Regions from separate parts of the Metabacillus rhizosphaerae genome, predicted to be linked through region 2. Evidence: a T-box and tRNA genes for the amino acid it is inferred to sense, from the RefSeq annotation. Region 2 holds a T-box; the other holds one or more tRNA genes.

Region 1 (17,276 bases), 2.6 Mb from region 2:
TCATCAAAACATGGATGCTTTTCTTTGTGAAAAGAGGCGATACTAATTAACGTCTCTCTAAAAAATGCTCCTAAGTGAAATGAGTCTATTTGATGATCATTCTCAAATTTACAAGCTTCAATCGATTGATTTGGACGTAAAACTTTATGTCTTATTAGATATGTATCTTCTGGGTTAATTTGTCTAATTACTAACATCTAATTCCCCCCACCTATTCTGCTAAAATTATACATAATTATTTTCATTATTAAAAATACGGAAAACTTTTGAAAGAATATAAGAAATTCTTATTGGTGCTATCTTGATGTTTTATATAAGATTTTTATTAAGAATCCATTTAGTTAATCTATTTCCTTACCACTCTATGCATGTACTGAAACTCTAAAACATATATACTTAAATAAGTAAGCTATTACTTGGAAATCGTTAGAAAAACGATTGAAATAGAAGAGTATGACTTAGGATATACAGATTTCAGAATCTTCACAATTAACAATTTTGTTGTTTTTTATGTTAATATAAACTTGTATAATTTTACACAAAATTACAGAGGGGGAAAATTTATGAAAAAAATTCGTAGTAGCTTTTTATTTGTAATGATATTAACACTTACGATGATTATTGCTGCATGTGGGAATGCTGGTAATGAAGATGTTGCTGGTGATGAAGGTGGAAATAGCAGCGGTGAAAAGCAAAACTTAAGTCTTCTAACTGGGGGAACAGGAGGTACATATTATCCACTTGGTGGACAAATTGGAAAAATTATCTCTGATAACACAGACGCGAATATTACACCGCAAACATCAGGTGCTTCTGCTGAAAACATGGAAACTCTAAGAGCAGGAGAGGCGGAGATTGCCTTTTCACAAACTGATATCGCAGCATATGCAATTGAAGGAAAAGAGATGTTCGAAGGTGACCCAATTGACAATATTCAAGCAATCGGTTCTATTTATCCAGAAACGGTACAGCTTGTAACTACAGAGAAAAGTGGAATTAAATCTGTTGAAGACCTAAAAGGAAAATCAGTTTCAGTAGGTGCTCCTGGATCAGGAGCATATATAAATGCCATGCAAATTCTAGAAATTTATGGCTTAACCAAAGAAGATATTAAAGCACAAAATCTTTCATTTGACGAGTCTACAGATGGAATCCAATCAGGTAATATTGATGCAGCATTTGTTACTGCGGGAACACCAACTGGTGCAGTCGAAGCGTTATCCGCACAAAATGATGTTGTGATTATTCCAATTGCTGATGATAAAATCGATGCGCTAATTAAGCAATATCCACATTATTCGAAGGATAAAGTTGCTACTGGAACGTATAATATTGAGGCTGATGTTAATACTGTAGCCGTAAAAGCAATGCTCGTTGTCACAAATGATCTTAAAGAAGACCTAGTGTATGAGATGACAAAAGCTTTATATGAGAACACTGACAAAATTACTCATGCAAAAGGTGAGTTCATTACCCCTGAAACGGCACTAGAGGGTTTAGGTGATATGGAGCTGCATCCTGGTGCAGCAAAGTATTTTGAAGAAAAAGGAATGACAGAATAAAAATTTATTAAGGAATCGATAGATCGCTTTGTGCGGTCTATCGATTTCAATTTTAAGTCTATCTTGATCGGTGGGGTATTAATGAAGAAAAGGAAGACTATTGTTGTATTACTGTGTTTTCCTCTACTACTTTTCATCATTTTTCTTCTTTTTTTTCCTTATAAACAAGTAATTGCCTTCACATACGAAGATCAAGAGAAATTACTTGCCTATTTGTCGTTAGAAAAGGTGAAAACCTTTCAAATAAAGTATACACACTCCATTCATCTCTCAGATGTGCTTGAATCGTATCGTTTATCCGACAATCAAATCAACCAAACAGAGCTTGCATACGAGGACTTTGCAGTCGGGATGCCTTCTAATGCTGAAGGTGACGAGGTATTTGAGGAAATTGATGGTACATACTATATAAAAAATATGAGTCGTTCATTCCCTTTTATTGATTTGAGAATTGGACAAGTGAGAGCGAATCATCGATTAATCTATCAGAATAAGACATATTCATTATCTAATTATATTAAACCTGGAACATGGGTCAGAATATCGCAGAAAAAAATTACGATATGGCAACAACTGAAAGGAGTGAATATTAATGGCTGATAAAGAGGAAATTAAGTATTTAACAGAAGAAGAGCAACAGGAACTAATAGAAAAATATGATCCTGAAGCAGGGACAAGGAAACTAACTGGAATATTGGGTTACATCGCTTTTTTTGGACTTCTCGCTTTTTCATTATTTCAGCTATATACAGCAGTTTTTGGAGTATTTACAGCACAAATTCAACGTACCGTCCATTTAGGCTTTGCATTATCTTTAATCTTTTTATTATTTCCAGGAAACAGAAAGAAAAGGCAGAAAGGGAAGTTTCAGATTACGTGGTATGATGGAATACTAGCTGTTTTAAGTATTGGTGTAGGTGCATATTGGCCATTATTCTTTGAGGATCTTGTCATGAGTGTTGGTCGTTTGACCACCTTGGACTTTGCAGTTGGCTTAATAGCAATCCTTCTAGTTTTAGAGGCTACTAGACGCGCAGTCGGTCTACCAATTATGATTATCGCGATTATCTTCGTACTTTATGGAATATTCGGGGAGTATATGCCAGGATTCTTATCCCATCGAGGGTTGAGCTTGGATAGACTAGTGCAGACCATGTTTTTTACAACAGAGGGAATTTTAGGGACACCATTAGCTGTTTCATCAACATTTATCTTCCTATTCTTATTATTTGGTTCTTTCTTAATTCGAACAGGAGTTGGCCAATACTTTAACGATCTTTCAATTGCAATTGCAGGGAGAAGTATTGGGGGGCCTGCAAAGGTTGCTATTTTCTCTAGTGCCCTTCAAGGAACAATTAGTGGGAGTTCAGTCGCTAATGTTGTAACATCGGGGGCGTTTACGATCCCGATGATGAAAAAATTAGGCTATAAAAAGGAATTTGCTGGAGCAGTAGAAGCATCAGCCTCAACTGGGGGACAATTAATGCCACCAATTATGGGTGCTGCAGCATTTCTCATGGTTGAATTTATTGGAAACGGGATTACCTATTGGGATATAGCTAAAGCTGCAGCAATCCCAGCCGTTCTTTATTTTGCAGGAATTTGGATTATGACGCATTTTGAGGCAAAACGACTAGGATTGCGCGGTTTAACAAAAGAAGAAATGCCAAGCCGAAAAGAAGTTTTTGGAAAGATTTATTTATTAATCCCAATCTTGGCGATTGTTTTGTTACTTATGTCGAACATTACGGTGACACATGCTGCTTTGTATTCAATTCTAATCTCAATCGTGGTTGGATTTATTAATAAAGCGGCACGTATGAAATTCATTGATATTATTTATGCATTAGTTGATGGAGCTCGTACTGCACTGGCTGTTGCAGCAGCAACTGCCGCAGCAGGAATCATTGTCGGAATCGTAACGAAAACAGGTTTAGGTCTAAAGCTAGCAAATGGTTTAATTGAATTGTCAGGGGGATATTTAATTCCAACACTTATGCTGACAATGGTGGCTGCACTCATTCTTGGAATGGGCTCACCAACAACAGCAAACTATGTTATTACCTCCACAATTGCAGCACCGGCAATGATTTTGTTAGGTGTACCAGATTTACCAGCACATTTATTTGTTTTCTATTTTGGAATTATTGCAGATATTACACCCCCTGTTGCATTAGCGGCATTTGCAGCAGCAGGCGTCTCTGGAGGCGAGCCGTTACGGACGGGAATTGAATCATCGAAACTCGCGATCGCAGCGTTTATCATTCCATACATTTTTGTTCTCTCACCAGAACTACTCATGATTGATACAACATGGTTGGAAGTCATTTGGGTTGTTTTTACAGCTATGGTTGGAATGATCGCAATTGGCGCTGGTGTTATTGGATATTGGATGAGAGCCATGCACTGGTTGGAAAGAATCCTAGCTGTCATTGTAGGTTTGCTATTAATTTATCCTGAGAGTATTTCAGATATCATAGGAATTGTTATGTTCGTGGTGTTACTCACTTTACAATATGTGTGGAAACGTAACAATACTAGTAAACCTAAAATGTCTGTACAAGCATAATGTCGAAAAAACCTGATCCTCGACACGAGGTATTCAGGTTTTTTTATTTTCTGGGAAATAAGTCGAATGATGTGAATTGTGTAGATAAAAAACGGGTGCTGTAGTCGTAATTAGAAGATTCATTTTTTAAGTGCAATATTGACTTTTATAGATCTTTTGAATATAATTTAACATGTAGTTTGATAATGTTTTGATCCGATAGTTCAGTGGGAGAACACTACCTTGACAGGGTAGGGGTCGGGGGTTCGAATCCCTCTCGGATCATCAGAGTGAAAAGCTTCAGTTCCTTGTATAGGGATTGAAGCTTTTTTTATTTTCACTTGTGCTAAAACTTTTTCGTAAAAATTTTAAGAATATTTTCTAAGATACATATAATAAGTCTTTTTTACATTTCACTGTATTATTCTTACTCTGACGATAAGTGTTATTAACACGTCTTGTGGGAAGATACTCCAGATTCAATTAGAGCGAGATCTTATCGTATGCGACAACGTGAAGGGATTGGGCTTGCCAAGAAAGAAGGAAAGTTTAAAGGCCGATTAAAGAAATATCATAAAAATCACACAGGTATGAATTATTCAGTAAAGCTATCTGAAGGGAACAAATAATCATTTCTTATTATTAAAATTAACTGAGATTGTGAAAACAATGTACTAAAAATCCGTTAATTGATATGGATCTACTTTCCAAGTTTATTTTATAGACAAAAAAAGCTAAAATATTTATAATTCTAAATATTATATGATTTTAGCTCTAAAATTATAATTCTGTCTATTTTATATAATACTAATACAACTATTTTAAAGAAGGACGGTAATTTTGCTTTTACACCAAAATTTGCGTTTAGAGATTTTATATTATAACCTATTATGTAAACGTTACCAATAAGAGTGCTAAGGATTTTACATAACATTATATATGTTATGTAAATCATGTTATGACTCTATTAGCAATTACTTTGGTTTAAAGGTTATCCCATAAAGTTATATGTAATAATCCTATGTTTGTATGCCTACTTATACCTACTACTCAAATTTAATCTATTATTAGCTTATATTAAATTTTATAAAGGAAAATAAATTTTGCTCTTATTGGAAGAGCAATTTTAGGAGAGGAACATATGCGATTAGTATTTTTTCTATTTGCTTTGATATCTATTCTAAGCGGTTGTGAAGTGGGTAATTCCCCAAAGGAAATAATATATGAGAATATGGATAAAGCAGGAAGGAGTAAAAAAATAGAACGTGATTTACAAACTAATTCCTACACAGTTGCATTAGTTCCAAGGTTTATAGCTAACTCTTCTTATTACGAAGCTGTTGAAGAGGGGGCAATAGAAGCATCTGAAAAGTTAGGCATTAAGCTGATATTTACTGGTGCACCTGTTGATGATTACCGTCAGCAGATACAAGTTATTGAAGGACTGATTAAAAAAAACGTTGATGTAATCGCAGTTTCGGCAACTGATCCTTATAAATTGCTACCTGTAATGGATAGAGCTCGTAAAGAAGGAATTAAGGTGATTACATGGGACTCGGATACGGATTCGACAGGAAGAGATTTTTTTGTTAACACGGTAGACCCTGATACACTAGGAGCAAACATAATGGATAACTTGGCAGCTCGTTTAAATGAAAAAGGAGAATATGCGATTATAACAAATAATTATTCCACTTCAAATACAAATGAATGGATTAAGACAATGAAAATACAGCAGGAAAAATACTATCCAAAAATAAAATTAATTGAAATTATGGTTAATGATGATAGCTATGAAAATTCTTATGAAATTACTAAACTTCTTATTAATAAGTACCCTAATTTATCAGCAATTGTTAGTGTGAGCCCCTTAGGAACTCCTGCCATTACACAGGCAATTATAGATTCAGGGAAAGATGATGTTGAAGTTTTGGGATTATCATTGCCTAAAGATATGAGGAATTATATTAGTGATGGAGTAATAGAAGACATTATACTATGGAGTCCCAAAAAGTTAGGATACCTTACAGTTGCTTTAGCTAATGATTTTCTTAATGGAGAATTTCCAACTGATCAACAGGAAATACCTAATATAGGAAATATACGGGTGGAAGATAATGAAGTTATTATGGGACAACCTATATTCTTTACCAAGGAAAATATTAATCAATATGATTTCTAAAATAGTAGGTTCTCAATGGTGGAGACCAAAAAATTATCAGTTAAGAATGAAATTAATCATTACCTATATTTTATTAACATTAATACCTATGACGGTGTTGGTATATTTTTCTTATCACCAGTATACAAAGTTAATTGAGGAACAAGTGGGGGAAAATATTCCGAAAATACTAGATCAGACGAACAAAAATATTGATATTCAAATGTCTGAATTAGAAGATTTGCCTAAACGTTTGTATAACTCAAATCAAGTATTATCAATTTTGAGAAAGGATACCTATTCAAATCAAGCATCTTTACAGCTTGATTATTATAAAGTAAATAGTTATCTTTCCCTCACGTATTTAACCGATAAAAGTCCATTAATAGGCGTTTTTTTATGGTCAAATGAACGTTTCTTCTCAAGTAGTATAGAACCCTATTCAGGTTTAGAGAAAAAACCAGATTTTAAAGGAAATGAATCTATTGTATTACAGGATCAAATCGACCTTCGTTTTAAGGGAAAACCATCCTTTTTTTTAATGACTAGAAAAATTGAAGATTTTGAAAATAGAAAGGAAATTGGTACGTTAGCTTACGCCGTAAATTTATCCTTCATTCAAGATATTTTAATGGATATTAATAATCAAAATAAAGCAGATATGTGGATTATGAATAGTCAAGGAAAGGTAATCTATCATACCGATCCTGAACAGAATGGATCGATAGAAAACTTGCATAATTATCCTACTATGAATGGGAGCTTTAGTTCATATGTGGATGGTGAAAAACAACTTGTAAGCGTAAGTGAATCTGAAAAATATGATTGGATAATGGTTCATCAAATTCCAATGAAACATTTAACTGGAAAGGCAGACGTAATTAAAGGAGTTACGATTTTATTTTTTGTGATTATAGGCCTGGGGACGGTTGTTATCTCGATTATTTTGGCATGGGGAGTTAGTCGTCCGATCTATAAGTTGAGCAGATTAATGAAAGATGTGGAAAAGGGAAATTTTGACGTTGATCTTAAAGTGGACACAAAAGATGAAATTGGAATATTAGCTAATAGTTTTAATTCTATGATATCGAAAATTCGAGAGCTCATTAAGGAAAAATTCCATATTGAAATTCGCCAAAAACAAGCCGAATTATATGCACTGCAATCACAGATCAATCCGCATTTTATGTACAATACGTTGGAAACGATTAGTATGGCAGTGGAGGATAATGATGATGATACAGTTATCGAAATGGTCACATTACTAGGTAAAATGCTGCGATTTTCATTAAGCAATAAAAACCGTATCGTTCCGTTTCATAAAGAAATGGAACATATTAGAAATTACTTGACTATCCAGAAATTCCGTTTTGAGGAACGATTGAGTTTTGATATTTTATCTGAAATAGATTTGAAGCAATTATACTCCCCTAAGTTCATTTTACAGCCTATTATAGAAAATTGCATAAAGCATGGTTTGGAAGCACGAAGAGGCACACTTACTATTAGGATTTATATAAGAACAGTTCCTGGAAAACAACCTGGTACGAAAGATGTCATTATAGATGTGGAAGATGACGGAACAGGAATCGATGAGAACACTCTTGAAAAGATTCATAGTCTATTAAAATCAGATCCTATTGGAAGACGGGATTCTGGATTTGGAATGATTAATGTACATGCCAGAATATTTATGTTGTTTGGTGAAAGATATGGACTAACCGTGGAAAGTGGTACTTCTAATGGAACACTTATTAAATTCCGTTTTCCTGTTATAGAAGGAGTTGATGAGGTGAAAAAATACGAAAGAAAAGAGGAATATTTCTATGAATAAAATAAAAACAATCATTGTAGACGATGAAGCAAGAATTCGTACAGGTATGGAACGATTATTACAAAGGTTTGGAGACAAATGGGACTTTGTTGGAATTTTCTCTGATGGTATTGAAGTAATAGAATTTTTAAAAGAACATCAGGTTGAATTTGACTTGTTGATTACTGATGTAAAGATGCCTGAAATAGATGGTCTAACGCTTTTAAGAGAAATTAAAAATATGAACGAAGAATATGATTTTTCTTCTATTATTGTAAGCGGATACGACGATTTTCAATTTTTACAAACTGCTATTCGAGAAGGAGCACTTGATTACATTTTAAAGCCGATAGACCGAAAGCAATTATTTGAGGTTCTTCAAAAAGTAGTAAAGCGTATTGAAGACAAAAGACAAGAAACATATAAATTGAAAGATTTAATAAAACAATCTGATAAGCTTACTTTGGTGAAACAGACTCAGTTATTCAGTGAAGCAATTTCATCTGAACCAGAAGACATCGCTACAATGTATTGGGTCAAGAATTTCCCTGAAGGCTTTTATCAGGCTTGTTATGTTAGTGTTGACGAATTTCCCTCTAAAACAAGTAAATATTCTGATGCAGACTGGGGAGCTTTTGCATATGCGACTGAAAATATCATAGATGAAGTTACCATGGAATATAAAAATTCAGGACATCAACAGCTAGGATGGTGGTGGAGGGAGGGGGGATTTCATTTTTGGGTGATACTTTTTAGTTCGAGTAAAGAAAATAACCTTCTTGAAATAGGCGATTCTTTTTCTAGAAAACTTAAATCTTGCCTAAACAAATATACACCTTTCAGTTTTTCAATTGCTCAGAGTAATCCGTTCGAAGATTTATTTATCCTTCCTGAATTAAAGAAACAATTATATTCTTTGATACGTATGAGAATGATTTATGGAGGAAATCAAATTTATTCTTCAAGTTTAAACAAAGAACTGAAAGCAACTGATGAAAACAATTGGCTTGTTGCTAATAACATGAAGGAGTCTGCAAGTAAGCTTACAAGTATGCTTGGTAGATCGGAAACATCTGAGATAGAAAAGGAATTAAGCGATTTATTTAAAAGATTCAAAAAGACACGCTCACCTTTAGAGATTCAATATTCCGTAGAATACTTAATTATTTTTATGTTCAATTTCTATATTAAAGATACAGGGTCAGGAATTGTCCACAGCGATTTGGGTGACATTTTGCAAGCTATTAAAACTGAGTCTAATATAAATCAGCTAGAAAAACTAGTAAAGGAAACAATTTTTCAAGTTCATAAAAAACAACTAGCTATTCAACAAGATCCTTCACTTACTCCAATCATGAAGGCAAAAATATGGATTAATGAAAACCTAAGCAAAAAAATTACACTTCAAGATATATCAGATTATGTCTATATGAACCCCACTTATTTTTGTCAATATTTTAAGAAACAGACTGGGAAAACAGTATTTGATTATATTACAGACCTTCGTTTAGAAACGGCTAAAGAATTGCTTCAAGAACAGAATTTAAAAGTGATTGAAATTGCAAAGTCAGTAGGATATCAAGATTCGAAGCATTTTAGCCGTTTGTTTAAGCAAAGGTGGGGAAGTCTACCTTCTGAATTCAAGAAAAAATATCAAACTAAGGTATAAGGTAAACATAAAAGTTAAAAATAGATTCTTTGGGTGCAAATTTTTATAAGTTAGTCTTAATCTACTTTAATTTATTCATATCTACAAGATTACAAAATTCATATAAAGGAGTATATAGTAAGTATGAATCTAATTAATGTAAATTCTGTTTTATTATTAGTGGTTACTTTTCTTTTGGTCTCAGCATGTGAAAGCATAGAAAAAAGTGATGAGGAGTTTTCAAAACATAAAGAGAGCGACAAAAATGCGGATGAAGGCAATTTTGAAAGTAATGCTAATGTCCCTATTGACTTTGGTGCGTTTTGTGGTGATGTTTGTCAGGAATCTCTGACTATACAAGCATCTAGAGATTCTATTGAAGGTAAAGTTGGTCTTATTGTATCTGGTTTTTTTCCATACGGTTTAGGGACAAGAAGAATGGGAGCAGAAGCGGCGAGAAAGTACTTTCCTAATATGGAACTTATCATTGGGAACGGAGATAATAACCCTGAGATACAATCCGCTATTGTAGATGATTTTATTGCTAAAAAAGTAGATGTTATTGTAATTGATTTAGTCAGAAGAAACGAAGTGAATCCTGCTTTAGATCGTGCTAAAGCTGCGGGTATTCCAATTATTACGATAGATAGATGGACACCGACCAATGTATTAACTCTCATCAAAGCTGACGATGTTGAAGTTGGTAGAAAAGCAGGACAACATATAGTGAGCTTGTTAGAGGGGAAGGGTAATGTTATTGAGATACAAGGTTCAGCCAACTCTACTACGAGCATTGACAGACACAAAGGGATTTTAGAGTCATTTATAGGTTATAATAAAATACAAATAGTAGATAGTATAAACGCTGATTTCCAGGAAGAAAAAGCAAACCATATGATGGAAGCCATTTTGCAACGTTTTCCTAATGGGAAAATTGATGCTGTTGTTTCACATGCTGACGTTATGACTATGGGCGCAATAAAAGCAATTAAAGCTGCTGGAAGAGAAAATGAAATTGTAGTAGTAAGTGTAGATGGACAAAAATCATCTTTAGAAGCAATTGAAGCAGGTGACATCGATGCTACAGTTGCATACCCTATAGTCATGCCTATGGGAATTCTTGCGGCGGCTAAAACGTTAGTTGGAGAAGCGATACCAAAATATATTGAGTTAGAAGCTCCGTTAATAACAAAAGAGAATGTAGCTTTCTATAAAGGAAAAATAGGATACTAAAACTGTGAATTCAATTAAATGAATATTTAACTATTTATATAAAGGGATACCTCAACTAAAAGTGAGGTATCCTTTTTGTTTACCAAGGTGATAAGAGTCAAGGATAAAGTCTTTTACTGGATATCATCTTTACAGAAAAATTTAGTTCTTATATTTATGGTAGAAAATTGCTTATGACTCGGATATTCGGATTGAAAAGAGAAAATGAAAAGGAAAAAGTTCTTACTTTTGAAAAAATACCGAAGTTATTTTTCCTTTTTTTACACTTATCTGAATATTACCTACCCTATCTAAATATCACCACCTTGTTAGGGCTTACATTTTTGGGTATATTTTGATCATAGACGATGTGCTAATCACTCAGGCAAATAAACAAGGATAAGAAAGACATCAAAATTGACAGTTCTTGATTAAATGAGAATAAAGGGGGTGACGAATGAAAAGATCAACCTATAATTCTGACTTTTCCTATGTGTTATATGGGTGAAAAGGAAAGGATTTTATATCTGGGTGCTTGGGCAAAAATCTATTTTAGATAGGAGTGAAAAATAACAGATGATAGTAGAAGACGATCAAGTCCTTATTTCTTTGACCGGAATAACGAAGGAATTTCCAGGTGTTAAGGCACTAGAAGGTGTATCGCTTGAAATACGTAAGGGAGAAGTGCTTGCACTGGTAGGAGAAAATGGTGCAGGTAAATCAACTTTAATTAAGATTCTTTCAGGTTTATATCAAAAGACTAGCGGAGAGATTCGAGTAAATGGAAAAGTTGTTGAAATAAAAGATACCAAACATGCGCAGGAACTTGGCATTAGTACAATTTTTCAGGAGCCTACTCTTGCACCCGAATTAACAGCAGTTCAGAACTTATACCTAGGTCGTGAAATCGTTATGACCGGTTTAAGATCGATGGACGAAAAAACCATGTATGAGGAAACTGAAAAGTTATACCGAAAGTTTTTTTCTACAGTGGAGGATCTTCATGTGCCAGTAAAAGAGCTTGGTGCATTGAAAAATCGCGTAATCGAGATAGCTAAAGCAATTTCTTTTAAAGCTTCAGTTGTCATTATGGATGAGCCAACAGCTCAGCTTGCTGACCATGAAAGGGAAGTATTATTTGATTTCATTCGAACTTTGAAGGAACAGGGTGTGTCCATTATCTATGTATCACATCATCTGCGTGAGTTGTTCCTGTTAGCTGATCGTATGCATGTAATGCGTGACGGAAAAAATGTGGCGACAGTAAATAAGAGCGAAACAAATATTGATCAGCTCGTATCAATGATGGTTGGTCGAGAAGTGTCCAATTATATTGTGAAAAAGGAAGTACCTGTCGGCGAAGAGGTTTTGCGGGTTACCGATTTAAATCGACAAGGTATTTTAAAAAATATAAATTTTAATCTCCGTAAAGGGGAGATTGTAGGCATAGCAGGACTTGCCGGATCTGGACGAACAGAGACTTTACGGGCTGTAGTAGGAGCGGATCCCATCAATTCAGGCAATGTTGAAGTGGGAGGAAAGTCCTGTAAAATAAAATCCCCAAAGGATGCCATAAAAGCTGGTATTGGCCTTCTTCCAGAGAATCGGAAAATGCATGGTGCGTTAATAGACCTATCGGTAAGTCATAATATTACGATGGCCGCTATGGATCGGATCATAGCAAATAAGCTTGTGCTTAAGAAAAAGAAAGAATCGCATATAGCTGAAGATTATGTTCAACGATTAGGAATTAAAACTCCGACAATTCATCAAAAAGTAAGGTTTTTGAGTGGAGGGAACCAACAGAAAGTTATTCTAGCCAAATGGCTCTTCACAGAGTCAAAGGTGTTAATATTTGATGAACCAACCCAAGGAATTGATGTTGGAGCGAAAGTTGAAGTGTACAATCTTATAGCAGAGTTTGTGCAAAATGGAGGAGGAGTTCTCTTGGTTTCTTCTGAACTACCGGAGCTGATGGGTCTATGCGATCGAATCTATGTCATACACAAAGGGGAATTTGTGAAAGAGTTTTCACGTGAGGAAGCCACAGAAGAGAACATAATGATGTACGCTTCAGGAGGTCATACATGATGATTAACTCAAAGGAAATTACTATTGCTAAGAACCCACTATCAATTTTTAAACGTGAAGGTATAGGAGTATTATTCATTCTAATCATAATGTTTCTCTTTTTATCTGTTTCATCGCCTACCTTCCTCTCGGTTGAAAATATTTCAAATTTACTTTTGCAATCTGTATTTGTTATGATTGTTGCTTTTGGAACTATGTTTGTCCTATCGATGGGGGGCATTGATCTATCAGTGGGATCTGTCCTTGGACTATGTGGTGGTGTCACAGGATGGCTGATGATGAGTGGTACAAACATGTGGATTGCTATATTGGCTGGGATGATCTTAGGGGCATTAATCGGAGCATTTAACGGTTTAGTCATCACAAAGCTTCGTATCTCTCCCTTTTTGGCGACGTTCGCTATGCTCTATATCGCACGAGGTCTGTTATTTCTGTTAACGTCTGAAGATCCAATTAGGAATTTGTCAACACCTGGATTTAAGTTTCTTGCTCAGGGAAGCTTTCTCGGAATACCTATGGCTGTTGTCATAACTTTTATCGTATTTGTCATATGTCACTTTCTATTTCATTCAACGAGCTTTGGACGTCGGGTTATAGCAGTAGGATCTAACAAAGAAGCGTCACATTTATCGGGGATTTCCACTGATAGTGTCAAAATTCGAGTATATGCACTCTCAGGTTTACTCGCTGCAGTAGCTGGAATTTTGCTTACTTCACGTCTTACTTCAGTACAACCATTAATGGGTGATGCTTATGAATTAGATGCAATTGCTGCTGCTGTTATTGGAGGTACCAGTATGTTCGGAGGAAAGGGTAGTGTAGTGGGGGTAGTTGGAGGTGCAGTTATACTTGCACTTGTGTCAAATGGATTGGATCTCTTAGCAGTAAATCAGTTTTATCGTTTGATCATTACCGGTTTAATTATTGTGATTGCAGTAGGCGCAGAGCGTTTTACATCAGTGAAAACCAATTAATGGAATTCGTAACTTTTTAACTAGCAACTTATAAAGGAGGGTACGAAATTGGAAAATAAAACTCAAGAATCAATTATACATCCTCAACCAAGCATATCTTCGATTCCTAATAGAATGCTGAGAATGGATAGACAGATCATAGGTCTTATCATTTTCTTAGCGATTATTATGATCGTAATGTCATTCGCCTCTGAACATTTTTTTAGCTACATCAATCTTATGAACGTACTTCAGCAATCTGCGTTCGTCATGATATTGGCATTTGGCATGACATTTGTACTTTCTACAGGTGGTATTGATTTATCTGTTGGATCTATCATCGGTATTTCAGGCGGAATGACGGCATGGTTACTTTTTAACGATGTAAATATTGTCTTGGCTATTGCAGGCGGTTTGTGCGTTGGTCTCATTATAGGTATTGTGAATGGATTTGTCATTACTAAATTAGGAGTATCTCCATTTATTGCCACATTATCTATGATGGTTGTTGCTCGAGGTATCCTATATGTTTGGACTGAGGCGATACCCTTCCGAAGTTATATGAAAAGTAATTTTGATTTCCTTGGTCAAGGACGATTTCTTAATATACAGTTTCCTATCATACTTGCGTTGATAACATTTATAGTTCTTCTATTTATCTATCGGAAAATGCGGTTTGGCCGTCACGTACTAGCGCTTGGAAGCAGTGAGGAAGCGGTAAGGATATCTGGAATTAAAGTAGATTTACTGCGAATTAAGGTCTATGCCTTATCAGGATTAATCGCAGCCATAGTAGGGATTATCCTAGCTTCCCGTCTTGCTACTGTTCACCCAGAAATGGGGAAGAACTACGAGTTAACAGCTATTGCTGCTGCTATCATCGGAGGTACCAGCTTAGCAGGGGGAAAAGGAAGTCTTGTTGGAACTGCATTCGGGGCTATTATTCTATCTTTAATTAATAACTCTTTGAATCTACTAAACGTTGACCCGTACTGGGAAACAATGGTCGTGGGTGCCATTATCCTTATTGCAGTAACGGTAAATACGTGGAGTGGAAACATTAAACAAAAACAGTAGAAAAAAGCTTTGGATTATAAAGGAAATTGTAAATGGAATTCTTTATTGACTTACCTGAAAGGAGGTGAAATAGAGTCTGTTCTGGGGTTGGCAAAAGTCAGCATTAAGCTGAATGTTCTAAAAAAAGCTTTGGGAAATTAAGGAGGTCCAAACACATGCCTTTTGGAAAATTGAACAGAAAACTAATCATTATCTTCGTCCTCATTACATCTTTGATGATTACAGGTTGTAAAAGTAATAATGATACCGCTTCTAATCAATCAAGTAACACTGAATCTAGCGGTACGGCTTATCAATGGGGCGATGAAAATTTTGAGAAGTTTGTTAGAGAAGCAGCAGAAGAAAAAACACTTAAAATTGGATTTACACCTCCAGCCGCTTCTGAATTCTACGATATTATTGAGCATGGTGCTAACACGATGATGAATGAATTAAGTGATCGTTTTGGAGTTGATATTGTATTCGAAATGTCAGCACCAAGTGAGCATCAATCTGTGGAATCTCAAGTTGCTACAATTGAGAACTGGACCGCTAAAGGGTTTGATGCAATATTAGTGAGTTCTGCAGGAGACTTTGACTCTATGAATGCTGTTTATGAGAAAGCAATGGAGCAGGGAACATCCATTTTTATGTTCAATATGCCTGCTGAAATGTGGGATGAAGAAGAATTAAAAGCAACTTCCGTTATCAGCTACAACAACCATTATCAGGCTGGTTATTTAGTAGGTCAGTATGCAGCGGAAAAACTAGAAGGAAAAGGAAAGATTCTTTTGATTTGGGGATTACCTGGACACTGGTCTACCTCACGTAAAAATGGATTTGTTGAGGCTATAGAGCAATATCCTGATATGGAAATTGTTGGTGAACAACGTGGTGACTATGTTCGAGACAAAGGCATGCAGGCAGCAGAAAACCTGCTTCAAGCAAATCCTGATGTGAATCTGATTTATGGAGAGAATGAGGAAATGGCTCTTGGAGCTGTTCAGGCTGTAGAATCACGTGGGCTGAAGTTATGGGACGGAAAAGATGGAATCATGGTTATTGGTGCCGACGGTCTTAAATCAGGTTTTGAATCTATCCGTCAAGGAAAGTTGACAGCGACTGTTAATGTTGGTCCGGTTGATATGGGACGTGAGTTTATTAAATCAGTTTTCACAACAAAAGTTCTTGGATATAGCATAGATAAAATTCAAAATGTTCCAACTGTCATTGTTGATCAAACAAATGTAGATTATGTGGAAGCCTATGCAGATTGGGCACTTAATACAGAATATAAGTAAAACAGTGGTCGCTTATTAATGATAGGATTCACAGATTATTAATATAAGAATTGAGAGGGGAAAAAGTATGATTTCAGAAGCAGCATTAAAATGGTTACCTAGTAGATTTGAAGAATTAATCCGTTATGGAGAGTTCCAAGGGCCTGGCGAAACAATCACGAATGAAGAGTACAAAGCACGCGTTGAAATTGCCAAACAAAAGATTGTAGATGAAGGTTTAGATGCTTTAATCGTATTCGGAGATTGCTACAGAATGTCAAATATCCGCTGGTTAGTAAATTATCGTACAATTGATGGCGTTTATCCACAACCGATGTTAATGTACTTAGTACCTGACCGTGACCCTGTTTTCTTCCTTCCAAGTAGTGAAATTCCTTCAGCACACGGTAGTTCTGCAATGTGTGTGTTAGGAGGAGATATTCGTGAAATTCGTTCAGAATGGGCTCCATTCCTAAAAGAACGTGCTGCAAAAGACAAACCAAAGAAAATTGGTATTAGCGGTTATACGTTCATGGATCTAGAGTTCTGGTTCCCGATTAATGATGCATTCGGTGATGCAGATGTACAACGTTCTACGATTATCGAGCAATTGAAATCAGTGAAAAATGAAGCAGAAATCGCATCAATGAAGCGTGCAGCTCGTGTAAGTAATGCTGGTATCCAAATGCTTATGGATCTATTAAGAGACAGCGAAGGAATTACCGAATTGGAAGCAACTTCTTTGGTTTACGCAGCAATGTTTGCAAATGGTGGCCATGCCATTGCTTATGACATCATGATTCAGGCGGGAGAACATACGGATGTACTCTTTAAACGTCCAACTGAACGTCCAATCCGTCGTGGTGAACTCGTTATGATGGACTACGGAATTCGCGTAAATGATTACGCTTCCGACAATGCTCGTACAATCTGTTATGGTAATGTATCAGAT
Region 2 (17,276 bases):
ATTGAATCAGCAGGCGGAGTAGCAATTACTGCTCCGCTTTTGGAGATTAGAGCTAATAATGTAAATGAGCAAGTGATAAAGGCAACAATTCAAAATCTCAGGAGCTTTGACTGTATTGTGTTTACAAGTGTAAATGGAGTGACTTTTTTTCAAAGCTATTTAGATAAATGGAATATTTCTTATACAAAGCTAGATCATTTAATTGCTGCATCTGTTGGTAGAAAGACAAGTAAACAAATGGAGCAATTAGGGTTAGCTGTTTCGATAATCCCTGAGGAATATGTCGCAGAAAAACTGACAGAAAGTATAACAAAAAACCTTAAATCTCAATCTAGGGTTTTGGTTATCCGTGGTAACCTTGCACGTCCTGTACTGGTAACTGGGTTAAAACGAAATGGTTATAATGTGACAGACCTTGTTGTCTATGAAACGTTACATAATATGAATGAAGCTGAAAAACTAAGAAAATATGTTCAAAATGATAAACTAGACTATATTACTTTTACTAGTTCTTCAACAGTTGATAGCTTTATGAACGTATTCAAGCAGGATGAGCTCCATGAGAACCTAAAGAAAGTGACCTTTGTTTGTATTGGGCCAATAACTAACGATACATTAAAGGAATACGGGTTTGAAGGCATTATACCTGCTTCGTACACCATTGAAGATATGATAAAGCTCATGATCGAGCTTGAACAGAGATGAGGAGGAGGATTTACAAATGGATATTCAATTTGCAAGACATCGTCGCTTGCGTAACAGCGCAAATATGAGAGCAATGTTAAGAGAAAATCATCTTCGAGTAGAGGATTTTATCTACCCAATTTTTGTTGTTGAGGGAGAAAAAAAGAAAAACGAAGTCTCGTCAATGCCAGGGGTTTTTCAGATTTCATTGGATCTTTTAAATGAGGAAATTGAAGAAGTAGTTTCTTTAGGAATCAAGTCAATTATATTATTTGGGGTTCCAGATTCAGATCATAAGGATGAAGTAGGTTCTGGTGCGTATCATGATCATGGCATTGTTCAATTAGCAACGAGACAAGTGAAAGAAGTATACCCAGATCTTATCGTTGTTGCTGATACTTGTCTTTGTGAATTTACAGACCACGGCCATTGTGGAATCGTTGAAAATGGTCAAGTACTTAATGACCCCACACTAGATTTATTAGCGCGAACTGCAGTGAGTCAAGTTAAGGCTGGAGCTGATATCATTGCCCCTTCTAATATGATGGACGGTTTTGTTGCAGCGATTCGCCATGGCTTAGATGAGGCCGGCTTTGAACATATTCCAATTATGTCTTATGCAGTAAAATATTCAAGTGCTTACTATGGTCCATTCCGTGATGCAGCTCAAAGTGCTCCACAATTCGGTGATCGTAAAACCTATCAAATGGATCCTGCTAATCGTGAGGAAGCAATACGGGAAGCAGGGTCAGATCTTGATGAAGGTGCAGATTTCTTAATTGTTAAACCCGCATTAGCTTATTTAGATATCATTCGCGATGTCAAAAATAACTTTAATGCACCGATTGTTGCTTACAATGTTAGTGGGGAATATTCAATGATTAAAGCAGCAGCTCTAAACGGCTGGGTAGATGAAAAAACGATTGTTATGGAAACTTTATTAGGGATGAAGCGTGCAGGTGTGGATTTAATTATCACTTACTTTGCAAAGGATGTTGCTCGCTGGTTAAAAGAAGAGTAGAAAATAACCTTTTAAATCATCACAAGAGTGAGAAAGGGGAATACAAATGAAAAGCTATGTTAAAAGTGAACAAGCGTTTCAAAAAGCACAGTCGTTAATGCCAGGAGGAGTAAATAGTCCTGTGCGTGCTTTTAAATCAGTGGGAATGAACCCAATTTTTATGGAACATGGGAAGGGTTCTAAAATAACTGATATCGATGGAAATGAATACATCGATTATGTATTATCATGGGGACCACTTATTCATGGTCATGCTCACGATACAGTTGTAGAAGCAATTAAAAAGGTCGTTGAATCCGGTACAAGCTTTGGTGCGCCAACATTAATAGAGAACGAATTGGCTAGTCTTGTGATTGAGCGTGTGCCATCAATTGAAATTGTGAGAATGGTTAGCTCTGGAACTGAAGCTACTATGAGTGCATTACGCTTAGCACGTGGGTATACAGGACGTAATAAGATAATAAAATTTGAGGGCTGCTACCATGGACATGGTGACTCATTATTAATAAAGGCAGGATCAGGAGTGGCTACACTAGGATTACCAGATAGTCCTGGAGTTCCAGAAGGTGTTGCTAAAAATACAATTACTGTTCCATATAATGATCTTGAAAGCGTTCGTTATGCATTTGAGCAATTTGGAGAAGATATTGCAGGCGTCATCGTTGAGCCAGTCGCTGGAAATATGGGGGTTGTACCACCACAGCCAGGCTTTTTAGAAGGCTTGCGTGATGTAACTGAGCAATATGGTGCTCTTCTCATATTTGATGAAGTAATGACAGGCTTCCGTGTAGATTACGGCTGTGCACAAGGCTACTATGGCGTAACACCTGATATAACATGCTTAGGGAAAGTAATAGGCGGCGGACTCCCTGTAGGTGCTTATGGAGGTAAACTTGACATAATGCAGCAAATTGCGCCAAGTGGTCCTATTTACCAAGCAGGAACATTGTCAGGAAACCCGCTTGCAATGACAGCAGGCTATGAAACATTAAAGCTACTTACTAAGGAGTCGTATATAGAGTTTAAGCGTAAAGCTGATCGTCTTGAAGACGGTTTGTCAAAGGCTGCAAATGAATATGAAATTCCTCATACGATTAATCGTGCAGGATCTATGATTGGATTCTTCTTTACGAATGAAAAAGTAACAAACTATGAAGTAGCAAAAACGTCAAATCTTGAGTATTTTGCAAGCTATTATAGAAGTATGGCAAATGAAGGAGTGTTCCTACCTCCTTCACAATTTGAAGGCTTGTTTTTATCAACAGCTCATAGTGATGAGGATATTGATTATACAATTGAAGCAGCAAAAAAGGCATTTGCTGCGTTGAAATAGAGCGAGAAGGGTCTAACAAGAATTTTGGTGTTAGACCCTTTTTTTGGTTCAAACAGAAGATAGAAAAGCAATCGCACTGCACCCTGAAAATTTCAATTCATATTCAGAATATAAATAAAATAAACATATTATCCTTCTTTCATACATACATCTGTAATGTCATAGTAATTTGTTAGGCTATTTGAAAGGAGGAATTATTTTTGTCACAGGAACAACTACGTTTTTCTGTAGAAGAATCAGTCTGGTTTCAAAAAGGACAGGAAGTATCTGAACTTTTAACAATTTCTCTAGATCCTGATATCTCAATTCATGAGCATGATCAGTACATTTCAATTCGAGGTGCACTTCAACTTACGGGTGAATACAAAATAGATACAGAAGCAAATGTGCAGGATCAATTTGAATATGCAAATGTACGGTATGTAAATGAAATTTCTACTCGAGAAGACGGTGTAAGTATAATCAATCATCGTTTTCCAGTTGATATTACGATTCCAAGAAATCGAATCCAAGATTTAGATGAAGTTTATGTGTCAATTGAATCATTTGATTATGAACTCCCAGAACTAAAATGCTTAAAACTTGTTGCTGACTTATCGATAAGTGGCATTTCAAATGATGAAACCGAGCCTACTGCTGCGGATGTAAGTGAAAGACCGGAAGAAATTAAAGAAGAAGTATTTGAACCACTTTACAGAGGGCAACAGACACAACCATTTGCTAATGAGGATGATACTTTTACATCATTCGAACAAAATGGTGCACATCCTTTCTCATCTTATTATCAGGATTCTGATACAACTGAAGAAGACATGGACAAATTATCATCTATTAAAACAGAGGCTCCTAGTCGTGTAATGGAAGAAGTGAGCGAGGACGAAAAAGAAGTTGAAGTTGTTTCTACACCTAGCCTTGAGGATATTGACGAAGTGGAAAGTGAAGACCAAGAGGTTCATCAAGATCAACAAGAAGATCTTTACGATCCATTTGTTATAGAGGTGAGGAAACAGGAAGAGGAGACTGTTGAACCACAGGAAGTACAATATTCCTTCTTCTCTAAATCTGAAAGTCTTGCGAGTAACGATAACAAACCGGGTTCGGAAGAAGAGAATGAAAGAGAAGAAGATGATCCGAAAGATGCCCATTATTTAACAAGTCTTTTCGCTCGTGATGAAGATGAGGATTTTTCTAGATTGAAAATGTGTATTGTTCAGCAAGGAGATACAATTGATCTTATTAGTGAACGTTATGAAATTTCAGTTCAACAGCTTCTTCGCGTAAATGAATTTCATGCAGATCAAGATGTTTATGAAGGACAAATTCTTTACATCCCTGCATATTCAACGAGTAAATAATCGACATTTTGCAGTGCTTTAAAAAACAGCAGAGGAAATTTACCTCAGCTGTTTTTTTGAAAGGCTCTGTTAAAGCTTACTGTTGATTTTGGCACATAAAATTCGAACCTTTTTCTAGCTCTAGCAGCTTGTCTTTGTAAAGAGGCGTTTGCTTGCGAGCTAAACAAGGCACTTGCGTATTTCGTTAAAGGATTTGAGGTGTCATCTACATTGGCGATACAAGTTGATGGAATAAAGCCATTATTAAGTCATTATGATATCCAGCCTGAATATACAGAAGAAATTAGTCGTAAAGCAATAAAAATTTACACAAATACTGGAACATTCGTGTTAAAAAAGCTTTCAAGAAAATTCAATCCTACTTTTGCTGACTTATTATCGCACTTAGACCAACAAAGATACACTAGTTATGTACCAATTAAGAAAAATAGACATCAGCAATTCATTTCACAAAATAGCAATGAATATTTTTATCTTATGCCTTGGCTGCCAAATGAAACAGACGATGAAATAGATGCACGACATCAATATCTATTCAAAGAAGTTGCTAAACTTCATAGCCGTACAGAAAAAGAAATTAAACTAAACGGTCAAGAGGTAGAAAAGCATTATGAAGCGATCACAAAGCATTGGGAAGAGACAAAGGCATATTATGAAACATTTGTTGATCAATGTGAACAAAGATTGTATCTTTCACCATTTGAATTACAAGCAGTAACCTATTTTATTGAGGTTAGTCGTGCGATCGATTTCTCCAAAAAGAAATTAAAAGAATGGTCTGAGGAAATGGCAGAAAAGGAGAAGACTAGAATTGTATTAAATCATGGAAAGATTTCGGCCCATCATTTTTTATATGATGAAAATAACGCAGGGTACTTAACGAATTTTGAACGTGCAAAATATGCTTCACCGATTGATGATTTCCTATTGTTCATGAATCATACAGGAAAGACTTATCCTAATCAATGTAATGATTGTGTTAATTGGTTTTATACGTATCAGAAAAGCTATCCTTATAAAAAAGGAGAAATGCTGTTATTCCTTAGCTACCTAGCCTATCCAGACCGAATTTGTCGTATTATTAAAAACTACGTCCATAATGATAATACTCAATCTGAGTTAGAAAGGAACAAGCAATTATTAAAAGCTTATTGGCATTTTAAAAACATTGAATACATCGTGATGAAGATATCCGAAATTGAAGAGAAAAAGAAAATGCAAGAAGAATCTTCAGGCTAGAACGATGTGGTAGTATAAAGAGGCTAACACTTTGTGTCAGCCTCTTTTTTAAAATGAAAAATAGGAGATTATCTATAGCAACTGTATAAATGTATTTAAAGAAATGAACAAAATTTTAGATCCAATCATAACGAAACGCAACAGCTAACAAAATTAAGAGAGCAAGTAATAGTACATCAAAGGATGTTGGAAAGAAAACTGTTCGAATACCTTGAAAAATTGTTAATGGAATAATAATTTGGATACCGATTTCTCGCACCTGTCTTACCCATGGCGGGAGCGTGTAAGGATTATACCGCTTCTTCATGTCACAACTCCTCCTCATTTTATGCCTTCGCTAATAAGTAAATTCTTATCTTTCTCTATGGAAAATGATCGGAAAATTAACAACGAAATATGTTTTGATACTTGTAGGAATCTACGTACTATAAAAATATGCATTACAATCGGGATAGGTGCCTGTATATTAGCAGATAAAAATGGTGAAGATATTGACGAAAAAAAGATTTTTTTAGTAATATAGAATAGATCAATATAATAAATCGATAAACGTTGAATGGGAAGAGTACAATTGCTGTCTCGTTACAGAGAGAGAAATCATTTGCTGGAAGATTTCTTACGTAGATAAATTGGAAGGTCGCCCAGGAGTTGCTTCTTTGAATTAAGTAGGAGAAGCCGGTGTAGACCGTTATAAATCTTGAGTGCATAGACTATGCTTGCGTATTTCTTATAGTTAAGGGAATTATAAAAATTCTTGTACTATGGATTAGCGTTTTGACATCCAGCTCCAGCGCCTAGCGCCTAGTGAACTTCACACTCCTTATACGCTAAGTCAACATCGAATCGCTTACGCTCTTCGTGTTTCCTTTATCTCATACGGAGTGCTCTTGTTTCTCGTCGCTGATCAAGGCGCTTGCGCTTTTGTTCCTGGTCTATGAAAAAAGGTGGTACCGCGAAAATTTTCTCCTTTCGTCCTTTTAGTGGATGGAAGGAGTTTTTATTTTGTATGAAGGTAAGGCACCAAAAGTGATTTGTACTCGTTTAGGAAAATATAAAATTCTTGAACTGTGGCTAGGCGCACGACATCCAGCTCCAGCGCCTAGCCCCTCTAGGGTCTAGCTAATTTAGAATTGAAGGCAAAGAACGCCTTCTATTCTAAATCATCTTATTTGCCTGAGGCTGATCAAGGCGCTTGCGCTTTTGTACATAACGATTTCATTTCAACAAGTTATGAAAAACGGAATTATATAAAGGAGGAAACATAATGGGAAACAATGAACAACAGCATGAATTACCAACAAAGTATGATCCAAATACAATCGAAAAAAACCGCTATTCTTTTTGGCTAGAGGGAAAATATTTCGAAGCAACTGGTGATGAAACGAAGCAGCCTTATACAATTGTTATTCCACCACCAAATGTTACAGGTAAACTTCATTTAGGTCATGCATGGGATACAACACTTCAAGATATTGTTACTCGTATGAAAAGAATGCAAGGCTATGATGTTCTATGGCTTCCAGGGATGGATCATGCAGGGATCGCAACGCAAGCGAAAGTTGAAGCAAAGCTTCGTGAAGAGGGTAAATCCCGTTATGACTTAGGTCGTGAAAAATTCGTTGAAGAAACTTGGAAGTGGAAGGACGAGTACGCGGGTCATATTCGTGAGCAGTGGGCAAAGGTTGGCCTAGGCTTAGATTATTCACGCGAGCGTTTTACACTTGATGAAGGCCTATCAAAAGCTGTACGAGAGGTATTTGTTACGCTTTATAATAAGGGACTTATTTACCGTGGTGAGTATATTATTAACTGGGACCCACAAACAAAAACAGCTCTATCAGATATTGAAGTTATTTATAAAGATGTTCAAGGTGCCTTTTATCATCTGCGTTACCCGTTAGCTGATGGTTCTGGATCAATTGAAGTTGCAACAACACGTCCTGAAACGATGCTAGGTGATACTGCTGTAGCAGTGCACCCTGAAGATGAGCGCTATAAGCATTTAATTGGTAAGAAAGTTGTATTACCGATAGTAGGTCGGGAAATTCCAATTGTCGGTGATGATTATGTTGATATGGACTTCGGTTCAGGAGCGGTAAAAATAACTCCTGCTCATGACCCTAATGACTTTGAAGTTGGTAACCGACATAACTTAGAACGAATTCTTGTTATGAATGAAGACGGTACTATGAATGCAAAAGCAGGTATTTATAATGGTTTAGATCGTTTTGAATGTAGAAAAAACATTGTTAAGGACCTACAAGATCAAGGAGTACTATTCAAAATTGAAGAGCATATGCATTCAGTTGGACATAGTGAAAGAAGCGGTGCTGTTGTTGAACCTTATCTTTCAACCCAGTGGTTTGTTAAAATGCAGCCATTAGCCGATGAAGCAATAAAGCTACAAGAAGATGAAGAAAAAGTAAATTTTGTTCCAGATCGTTTCGAAAAAACATACTTACGCTGGATGGAAAATATTCGTGATTGGTGTATTTCGCGTCAGCTTTGGTGGGGACATCGAATTCCAGCTTGGTACCATAAAGAAACAGGGGAAGTGTATGTAAATCAAGAACCGCCAGCAGATATTGAAAACTGGGAGCAAGATCATGATGTCCTTGATACATGGTTCAGTTCAGCGTTATGGCCTTTCTCTACAATGGGCTGGCCTGATACAGAATCAGCTGATTTCAAACGTTACTATCCAACAGATGTTCTTGTAACAGGTTATGATATTATTTTCTTCTGGGTATCAAGAATGATTTTCCAAGGTCTAGAATTCACTGGCAAACGTCCGTTTAAGGATGTCTTAATTCATGGTTTAGTACGTGATGACCAAGGTCGTAAAATGAGTAAATCACTTGGTAATGGTGTTGACCCGATGGAAGTTATTGATCAATATGGTGCTGATTCACTACGTTTCTTCTTATCAACAGGAAGCTCACCAGGTCAGGATTTACGTTTCAGCTATGAAAAAGTAGAATCGACTTGGAACTTTGCGAACAAAATTTGGAATGCTTCCCGGTTTGCGTTAATGAATATGGACGGCTTAACTTATGAAGAAATAGATTTAACAGGCGAAAAATCAGTTGCAGATAAATGGATTTTAACACGCTTAAATGAAACGATTGAAAATGTTACAAAGCTTGCTGATAAATATGAATTTGGTGAAGTTGGAAGACTTCTTTACAACTTCATTTGGGATGATTTCTGTGATTGGTATATTGAAATGGCAAAGCTTCCTTTATACGGGGAAGATGAAGCAGCGAAAAAGACAACACGATCAATTCTCGGCTATGTACTCGATAATACGATGAGATTATTACACCCGTTTATGCCATTTATTACAGAAGAAATATGGCAATCATTACCACATAATGGTGAATCAATTACTGTTGCAGCTTGGCCTACTGTAAATGAGGAGCTAACAGACAATCATGCAGCATCTGAGATGAAGCTATTAGTGGAAGTAATTCGAGCGGTTCGTAATATTCGCTCAGAAGTAAATACACCTATGAGTAAACAAATTGAAATGCAAATAAAAGCAAAAGACGAAGATGTGTTAAATCAGCTTGAAACCAATCGTGCATATATAGAGCGCTTCTGTAACACAAGCTCTTTAACAATTGCTACGGATCTTTCGTCTTCTGAAAAATCAATGACAGCTGTTGTCACGGGTGCAGAGATCATTTTACCTATTGAAGGATTAATCAATATTGAAGAGGAAATTAATCGTTTAGAAAAAGAACGTGAAAAGCTTGATAAAGAAGTAGAACGCGTTCAGAAGAAATTAGGTAATGAAGGCTTCTTAAAGAAAGCTCCTGAAAAGGTGATTGAAGAAGAGAAGGCAAAGGCAAAAGATTATCTTGAAAAACGTGACATCGTTTTAGCGAGAATTAAAGAGTTAAGAGGATAGGTATGATGACTCGGGTGGTTATTTTAAGCTCACCCGAGTTTTTGTATACCTGAAGGAGGTACATATATGTTTGAGCACTATAACGAAGCAGTAAATTGGATTCATAGTCGGTTGAAATTTGGAGTAAAGCCTGGCTTGAAAAGAATGGAATGGCTTTTAGCAGAATTAAATCATCCTGAAAGAAACATTCCGATCATTCATGTTGCTGGAACTAATGGAAAGGGCTCTACCATTTCATATATGCAACATATGTTAACAGAAGCTGGATATAAGGTTGGGAGCTTTACGTCTCCATATATAGAAACCTTTAATGAACGAATCAGTGTAAATGGTATCCCGATTTCTGATCAAGAGATGCTTGAACTCGTCAATGAAGTAAAGCCATATGTAGAAAAAATTGAGCAAACAGAGCTTGGTGGACCAACTGAATTTGAAATCATTACAACGATGATGTTTGTTTACTTTGGAAAATACAATAAACCCGACTTTTTATTACTTGAAACAGGTCTCGGTGGACGACTTGATTCAACTAATATTGTGTTACCACTATTATCAATTATTACAAATATCGGCTATGATCATATGAATATACTTGGGTCAACAATTGCTGAAATTGCTGCTGAAAAAGCTGGGATTATTAAACATGGAGTACCTATTTTTACTGCAATAGAAAACGAAAGTGCTTTACAAGTAATTACTGAAACCGCACTACTTCATGCTGCAGAATTATTTACTTTAGGAGAAGAAATTAACGTTATTGATAAACAACTTTACAATCTAGGTGAAAAGTTTTCCATTCAAACACCATTCTATACGGTTAAAAATTTGATTATTACAATGAAAGGTCAGCATCAAATTAATAATGCTGCATTAGCCTTCTCTGCAATTGATTATTTGGTCCAAATGAACAAAGTAAGAATAACTGAGGAGCAAATCCGCAAAGGGCTGGAGAAAACCACTTGGAAAGGGCGATTTGAGCTTGTGAATAGCAATCCAGAAGTCATTATCGATGGAGCCCATAATCCAGAAGGGGTTGAGAGTTTAATCGAAACTTTATCAAGGCATTATCCAAAAAGGAATATACACTTTTTGTATAGTGCATTAAAAGATAAAGAGTATGCTGAAATGATTGACCATTTATCAAGCATTGCGACGTCTATGCATTTCACATCATTTGATTTTCCAAGAGCAGCAACTGGATTTGAATTATATTCTGCTTGCAAGCTAAATGAAAAAACATACTCAGAGTCATGGCAGTCAAAATTGGACGAGCTCCTAACAGCTTATCAAGATCAAAAAGAAGATATTGTAGTAGCAACTGGATCATTATATTTCATTTCACATATTCGAGAATATTGTCGAGAAATAAATAAACGTTATAGGTGATAAGTATGAGGGTGTTTCTGTCTTTTTAACGGCAAATTTCGGTGTGTCCACAGCACAATCGATACAGATGATACATTTTCGCTCATTCGACATGCTGATTGAGCAATGTATTATTGGAGCAAAGAAAGTATGACGGAATAAGGTAGCTGCATAAGTGAGTTAAGAAGTTACATAGGGTGTAGGGAATAAGTATTATTTCCCATGGAATAAAATAATGAAAGATTTGTTTTCACTCTGCTTTTTTTAAAATGCCAAAGATAGACAATAAAAATCAGCATTGTATATATTTTTGCAATGCTGATTTTTATTGTACTTAATTAATCTCTTTTATCGAACAAGGTTGAACAATCAGATCGATATCTGTTGCCAGGGAAAAAAGGAAGGAGAGTGCTAGGTGTTCATAGACAATACCAGCATACCCAGATGCCTTTAAAGATTTTGCAATTAATGCCGATTTCTATGAGGATAATGTTGCACCAACTACTGATCGTTTTCCTTGCTGGTATAGTGGGATAATCGTTACTTCTATCATGGTTCCAATGTTTGATATTTTTAATCAAGTTCAATGAGAATTTCTGGCAAAAAAAGGTACTTACAGCATAAGTGTCATGCTATAATTAATATAGCCTAATGAACTAGGACTAATAAACCATATTCCGAAAAGGAGATGTTGTAAATGTTGAAATACCAGCGTGGATTAAATTTGATTGAGTTACTTGCTGTTATTGTCATATTGGGGATTATTGCAGCGATTGCTGTTCCTTGGATTGGGAATATTATTGATAATTCTAGAGATAAAGCTACTGTTTCTGAAGCTATTCAAATTATTGATGCAGCTAAAATTGCTAAAGCTGAAAATCCTGAAACTGATACTTTTGGTGAAGGTACTTTAGTAGATTATATAGATAAAGTAAAAGCTGAAAGTTTTGAAGTTGAATATGGTGAAAATGGTTTCATTATTAGTGGACAAGATGCGGTAAATATAGTAAATGGGGAAGAGGCTGACTCCGAAACTGAAGAAGAATTGATTGCTCATATCGATGGAGATTAATATTGTACTAATGATCTTCTACGGCCTCCTCCTAGGCTCCTTCTACAACGTAGTCGGCCTAAGAGTCCCGAAAAATCAATCAATCGTCACACCTCGGTCAGCTTGTCCGAGGTGTCGCCATACTTTATCAGCAGTGGAATTAATCCCTGTTGTTTCTTTCCTTTTACAGAGAGGAAAGTGTCGAAAGTGTGGCATTCGGATTTCACCTCTTTATCCGTTTGTGGAGCTAATGACCGGGCTACTATTTATGGTTTCGCCAATGATTGTTGGCTGGGGTTATGAGCTGATGATTGCCCTCACATTAATATCATTATTTATGATTATTCTCGTTTCAGACATTTCCTATATGATTATTCCAGATAAGGTCATTCTCTTTTTTCTCGTTCTTTTTATTGTTGAACGAGTGTTGTATCCGTTAGCTCCTTGGTATGATTCTATTATTGGAGGAGCGGTCGCGTTTAGTTTGCTGTTACTTATTGCCTATGTGAGTAAAGGTGGCATGGGTGGCGGGGATATTAAGCTTTTTGGCTTATTAGGGATTGCATTAGGATTAAAGCTTGTTTTACTTGCCTTTTTCTTGTCTACGCTTATCGGGACGATTGATGGAATACGTCGTATCTTGTTAGGTAAGTATAAAAAAAGAGAACCTGTTCCGTTTGGACCTTCGATTATTGCTGGTACATTACTTGCTTATTTTTTCGGAGATTCAATTATTTGGTGGTATTTTTCATTAATTGGCTTTTAGTGATTGGGGTTTTAAAATGGTTTTATCGTTTAATCGTAAAATTGGAAACATAATCATAAAGAATTATGCTATTCGATATGTTAAATAAAACAAGGTTACCCAGTCATTTTGAGCAAATGATAGTACAATTCTATCAATCGAATTTACTGAGGGTGGTAGTCTCATTGAAACCTAAGCAGAGGCAAGCAAAGGTATTATAAAAGATGCACTTGAAGCAGTTGTTGAACAGGGGACACAGGAAGAAGTCGGAGAAATACCAGTACAAAAGAAGGGAGAATAGCTTACAATCATAGTCATAGTACGTTCGGATAATTTTTATGATCTGAAGAAATTTGTCGAAACGATCGAACAACAAACAAGAATAACAAAGGTCAATCAGATTTCCTTTCAAGGACCACCTGAAGTCACTCAAAGTGATCAAGTGATGAATCCACTTGAATTTAAAGTACAGCTTACTGCATTTTGTATACCGACATTGACTGATTTGGAAGCAGAATCACCTTCGAATAAGGCACCACCGTCAAGCAAGAAACATAACCCTTTATCACCTTATATAAAAGATGGTAATGACGAATAATCATATTATTTGACGAAGGTTTTTAAGGATGAGACGACAAATGTCTTGTTCTTTTTTTTTACCCTTCTGTTAACATGATAAGCAAAATGATCGCATGTGTTTTGCAAAAGAAGGGTGGTAGGCATATGGACAAGCAGACGTCAGATACAATCAAAATAAAAATAAATGGCAAGGATCGCCCGATGTCACAAGCTGAAGAAACGGCTGAGGTCATACCGTTTTCAAGCTGGGAGGATAAGCTCGATGCTGAACAAGAGATTGCTTCAGCAAAGCAAACGGTGGATGAAGAGGATGAATTTCCTTGGCTTTTACCTGATGAGGATGATTCAGTTTTTAAAGATGACCCAAAGGTTGTGACATCTTCAAAGAAAACAAAACTATTTTCCAATCAAACTGTCACCCCTTATCAATATTCGAACAAGAAAAATCGCAATAAGAATATTGTAGCTTTTCCATTAAAAAAGTTTATGACAATTTTTTTATTAGCCATTGGTTTAGGCGTAATGTTTGGTTTTATCGCCTTAAATTTTTTATCAAATGAAGATATGCCAACTGCGGGTACACCAAGTGAAAGTGCAAATGAAGAACCGGCTACCGGGGATACTTCTGATCAAGCTAAAGGTGATGCCGAAGAAAATGCAGGTGAGGAAGCGGGAGCTGCTACTACTTCTGCAACTCTTCAATTATATGCTGTTCAAGGTGGTATTTTTTCGACCAAAGTATCAGCTGAAACTGTTGCAGCCAATATAAAGGAAAAAGGATTTGCATCGATTGTGATGGAAACTGATGGTTCTTATACAGTGTTTGCTGGAGTGGGAAAGGAAAAAGCTGAAACAAGTGCACTAAGTGAGGTATATAAGCAGCAAAACTTTGCTGATATTGAGTTCTGGGGTGGGAAACAACTTTCTCTCACAATTTCTACAATTAGTGCAGCTGATCAATGGGCTCCTGCGATCCAGGAGTTGTCTTCACTGGCATCTGCAACAACTAACGGTGAAAGTGTAAATCAAGAAGCTGTTAGTAAAATAGAGTCAACGATTAACGGGATTAAAGCAACAGATGAAACAGAAAAATCATTAGTGGAAAAACTTCTACAAGCAGCTGATAATATTAAAAATAATCAGGGCTGGGACGCACAACAACTTATATTAGAAGTAACCAACCAAATAACGAGCTAATTAAGAGAATGATAATAGGCTTATCTCATATACATTACTGTAGAATATGAGATGAGAAGCTTATTATCATTTTTTTTAATCAGGAATTAAACCACTCAAGCAACTGAATTTAAAAATCAATTTTAGAAAATTGTCCAATTGCATTTCGTTTGGTAGGATAGACATGTATCTTCTAATCTGAAACGAAAGGATGAAAAACATCATGAATTCAAACCTCATTTTAGCTTCAGCTTCTCCCCGCAGAAAAGAACTTCTTGAACTACTTCAAATCCCTTTTGAGGTGATCGTAAGTGAAGTTGAGGAAATAGTAGACGAAAAGCTTCATCCTGCAGAAATGGTTCAATCATTAGCACAGCAAAAAGCATTAAGTGTCGCAAAAACAAATCAAACCTCTTTTGTCATTGGTTCAGATACTCTTGTTGTATATGGAGGTCGAATGCTAGGAAAACCAACTAATAAAAGCGAGGCAATTGAAATGCTTCAAATGCTTTCAGGGAATACACATGACGTTTTTACTGGGGTAGCCATTATAAAAGGTGAACAAGTTCACTCCTTTTTTGAGAAAACAAGTGTTACGTTTTTTTCACTTTCAGATAAGGAAATTGTGGATTATGTATCAACAGGTGAGCCAATGGATAAAGCGGGAGCATATGGAATTCAAGGCTATGGGGCATTGTTAGTTGAAGCATTATGGTGATTACTTTCTGTTGTCGGTTTACCTATAGCGCGTACACACAGAGAACTGTTAAATATGGGATTTAAACACTCGTAGTAAAACAGAAAATCATTAATAAAGTGTAACCCAATGACATATCAGGCAAATCAGTTTTAGTAGAATAAAACAGCTACGTAGGTTCATTATATAAATACACATTTCTTTACGAGCAGAAAGGGAAACGAAGGAGGCTAAATGTCAACATCAACCTTTAAAATTCGAGATTTCCCTGAAGACGAGCGTCCTAGAGAACGCTTATTAAATGAAGGACCTGATAAGTTATCAAATCAAGAACTTTTTGCGATTCTACTTCGAACAGGTACAAAAAAAGAATCTGTTTTGGAGTTGTCACAAAATCTCCTTAAACATTTTGAAGGTATAAGAATGTTAAAGGATGCATCTGTAGAAGAGATTACCGCGATATCAGGTATCGGTAATGCAAAGGCGGTACAAATATTAGCAGCTCTCGAACTTGGGAGAAGAATTAATCGACTTACTTATGATGATCGATATGTAATTCGTTCCCCACAGGATGGTGCTAATTATGTGATGGAGGAAATGCGGTTTTTAAGTCAGGAGCATTTTGTCTGCTTGTATTTAAACACGAAAAATCAGGTTATCCATAAACAAACAGTGTTTATAGGCAGTTTAAATGCATCGATCGTCCATCCACGCGAGGTTTTTAAAGAAGCATTTAAACGCTCTGCAGCCTCAATAATCTGTATTCATAACCATCCTTCCGGAGACCCATCTCCAAGTAGAGAGGATATTGAAGTAACTAAGCGGCTAACAGAATGTGGAAAGGTTTTAGGTATAGAACTTTTGGACCATCTTATAATTGGTGAACAAAAATATGTGAGTCTAAAAGAAAAAGGCTACGTCTAATACTTTTTTTTTTGTGTAATTACGATATAATAAGGTTTATGAGTTTTTTTCGGATTAAAAAAGCTCAGTATTAAACTCGGGAAAGATGATGAAGCAGTTTCTTAAAAACTAACCTCATTGATGTAAACCTTAGAACAGTTCAGTTCATTTACTGAAGGTAGTCTAACCCTCAAAATGAAGAAAGTTGTATTCTGTCAATTTTCCTAAAATAATTAAAAAAGTATATATTTCGTTTCAGAAAGGAAGATACACCCTATGTTCGGTATTGGTACAAGAGACCTTGGAATAGATTTAGGGACCGCAAACACACTTGTATTTGTTAAAGGAAGAGGAGTTGTTGTTAGAGAACCCTCTGTTGTTGCCTTACAAACAGATACAAAACAAATAGTTGCTGTCGGTAATGATGCAAAAAACATGATTGGTCGTACGCCGGGAAATATTGTTGCACTACGTCCAATGAAAGATGGAGTTATTGCTGATTATGAAACAACAGCGACAATGATGAAATACTACATTAAACAAGCAACTAAAACAAAAGGTATTTTCTCAAATAAGCCTTATGTTATGGTTTGTGTCCCATCTGGGATTACAGCAGTTGAAGAAAGAGCTGTTATTGATGCTACTAGACAGGCTGGGGCAAGAGATGCTTATACGATTGAAGAACCATTTGCAGCTGCGATTGGTGCGAATTTACCTGTTTGGGAACCAACAGGAAGTATGGTAGTTGATATTGGTGGCGGTACGACAGAGGTGGCAATTATCTCTCTTGGAGGTATTGTTACAAGCCAATCAATTCGCGTAGCTGGTGATGAAATGGACGAGGCTATTATTACATACATTAGAAAAACATATAACTTAATGATCGGTGATCGTACATCTGAAGCAATAAAAATGGAAATCGGTTCAGCTGGTTCTCCTGATGGTGTAGATAATATGGATATTAGAGGTCGAGACCTTTTAACAGGTTTACCTAAAACAATTGAGATTACAGCAGCTGAAATTGCTGAGGCGTTAAAAGATACGGTATACACGATTGTTGATACTGTTAAAAACACGTTAGAAAAAACGCCTCCAGAGCTTGCAGCAGATATCATGGATCGTGGTATTGTTTTAACCGGTGGTGGTGCATTGCTTCGTAATCTTGATAAAGTTATTGGAGAAGAAACGAATATGCCAGTGTTAATTGCGGAGGAT

What was found. The T-box of region 2 lies ahead of WCV66_RS11110 (valine--tRNA ligase). A T-box ahead of a tRNA ligase gene usually reads a tRNA of that ligase, here a tRNA-Val.
Region 1: it has a tRNA-Val gene. The T-box ahead of WCV66_RS11110 (valine--tRNA ligase) is inferred to sense a tRNA for this amino acid. The anticodon was not compared.

What each region holds. Positions count from the first base shown of each region.
Region 1 covers NZ_CP147403.1:5,343,594-5,360,869, reverse strand. The annotation lists gene WCV66_RS25390 (GNAT family N-acetyltransferase) at 1-197, opposite strand, end outside; gene WCV66_RS25385 (TAXI family TRAP transporter solute-binding subunit) at 564-1,562, shown strand; gene WCV66_RS25380 (DUF1850 domain-containing protein) at 1,644-2,162, shown strand; gene WCV66_RS25375 (TRAP transporter permease) at 2,155-4,131, shown strand; tRNA gene WCV66_RS25370 (tRNA-Val) at 4,324-4,395, shown strand; partial or broken gene WCV66_RS25365 (recombinase family protein) at 4,591-4,739, shown strand; gene WCV66_RS25360 (substrate-binding domain-containing protein) at 5,252-6,292, shown strand; gene WCV66_RS25355 (sensor histidine kinase) at 6,228-8,105, shown strand; gene WCV66_RS25350 (response regulator) at 8,098-9,753, shown strand; gene WCV66_RS25345 (substrate-binding domain-containing protein) at 9,877-10,965, shown strand; gene WCV66_RS25340 (sugar ABC transporter ATP-binding protein) at 11,521-13,035, shown strand; gene WCV66_RS25335 (ABC transporter permease) at 13,032-14,009, shown strand; gene WCV66_RS25330 (ABC transporter permease) at 14,058-15,065, shown strand; gene WCV66_RS25325 (sugar ABC transporter substrate-binding protein) at 15,221-16,345, shown strand; gene WCV66_RS25320 (Xaa-Pro peptidase family protein) at 16,413-17,276, shown strand, end outside.
Region 2 covers NZ_CP147403.1:2,287,521-2,304,796, forward strand. The annotation lists gene WCV66_RS11080 (uroporphyrinogen-III synthase) at 1-705, shown strand, start outside; gene hemB (porphobilinogen synthase) at 722-1,705, shown strand; gene hemL (glutamate-1-semialdehyde 2,1-aminomutase) at 1,752-3,038, shown strand; gene spoVID (stage VI sporulation protein D) at 3,239-4,393, shown strand; gene ysxE (spore coat protein YsxE) at 4,604-5,632, shown strand; gene WCV66_RS11105 (hypothetical protein) at 5,748-5,939, opposite strand; T-box leader at 6,176-6,612, shown strand; gene WCV66_RS11110 (valine--tRNA ligase) at 6,897-9,545, shown strand; gene WCV66_RS11115 (folylpolyglutamate synthase/dihydrofolate synthase family protein) at 9,612-10,931, shown strand; gene WCV66_RS11120 (type II secretion system protein) at 11,608-11,982, shown strand; gene WCV66_RS11125 (prepilin peptidase) at 11,972-12,727, shown strand; gene WCV66_RS11130 (hypothetical protein) at 13,152-13,304, shown strand; gene WCV66_RS11135 (SPOR domain-containing protein) at 13,430-14,482, shown strand; partial or broken gene WCV66_RS11140 (Maf family protein) at 14,685-15,254, shown strand; gene radC (RadC family protein) at 15,393-16,082, shown strand; gene WCV66_RS11150 (rod shape-determining protein) at 16,338-17,276, shown strand, end outside.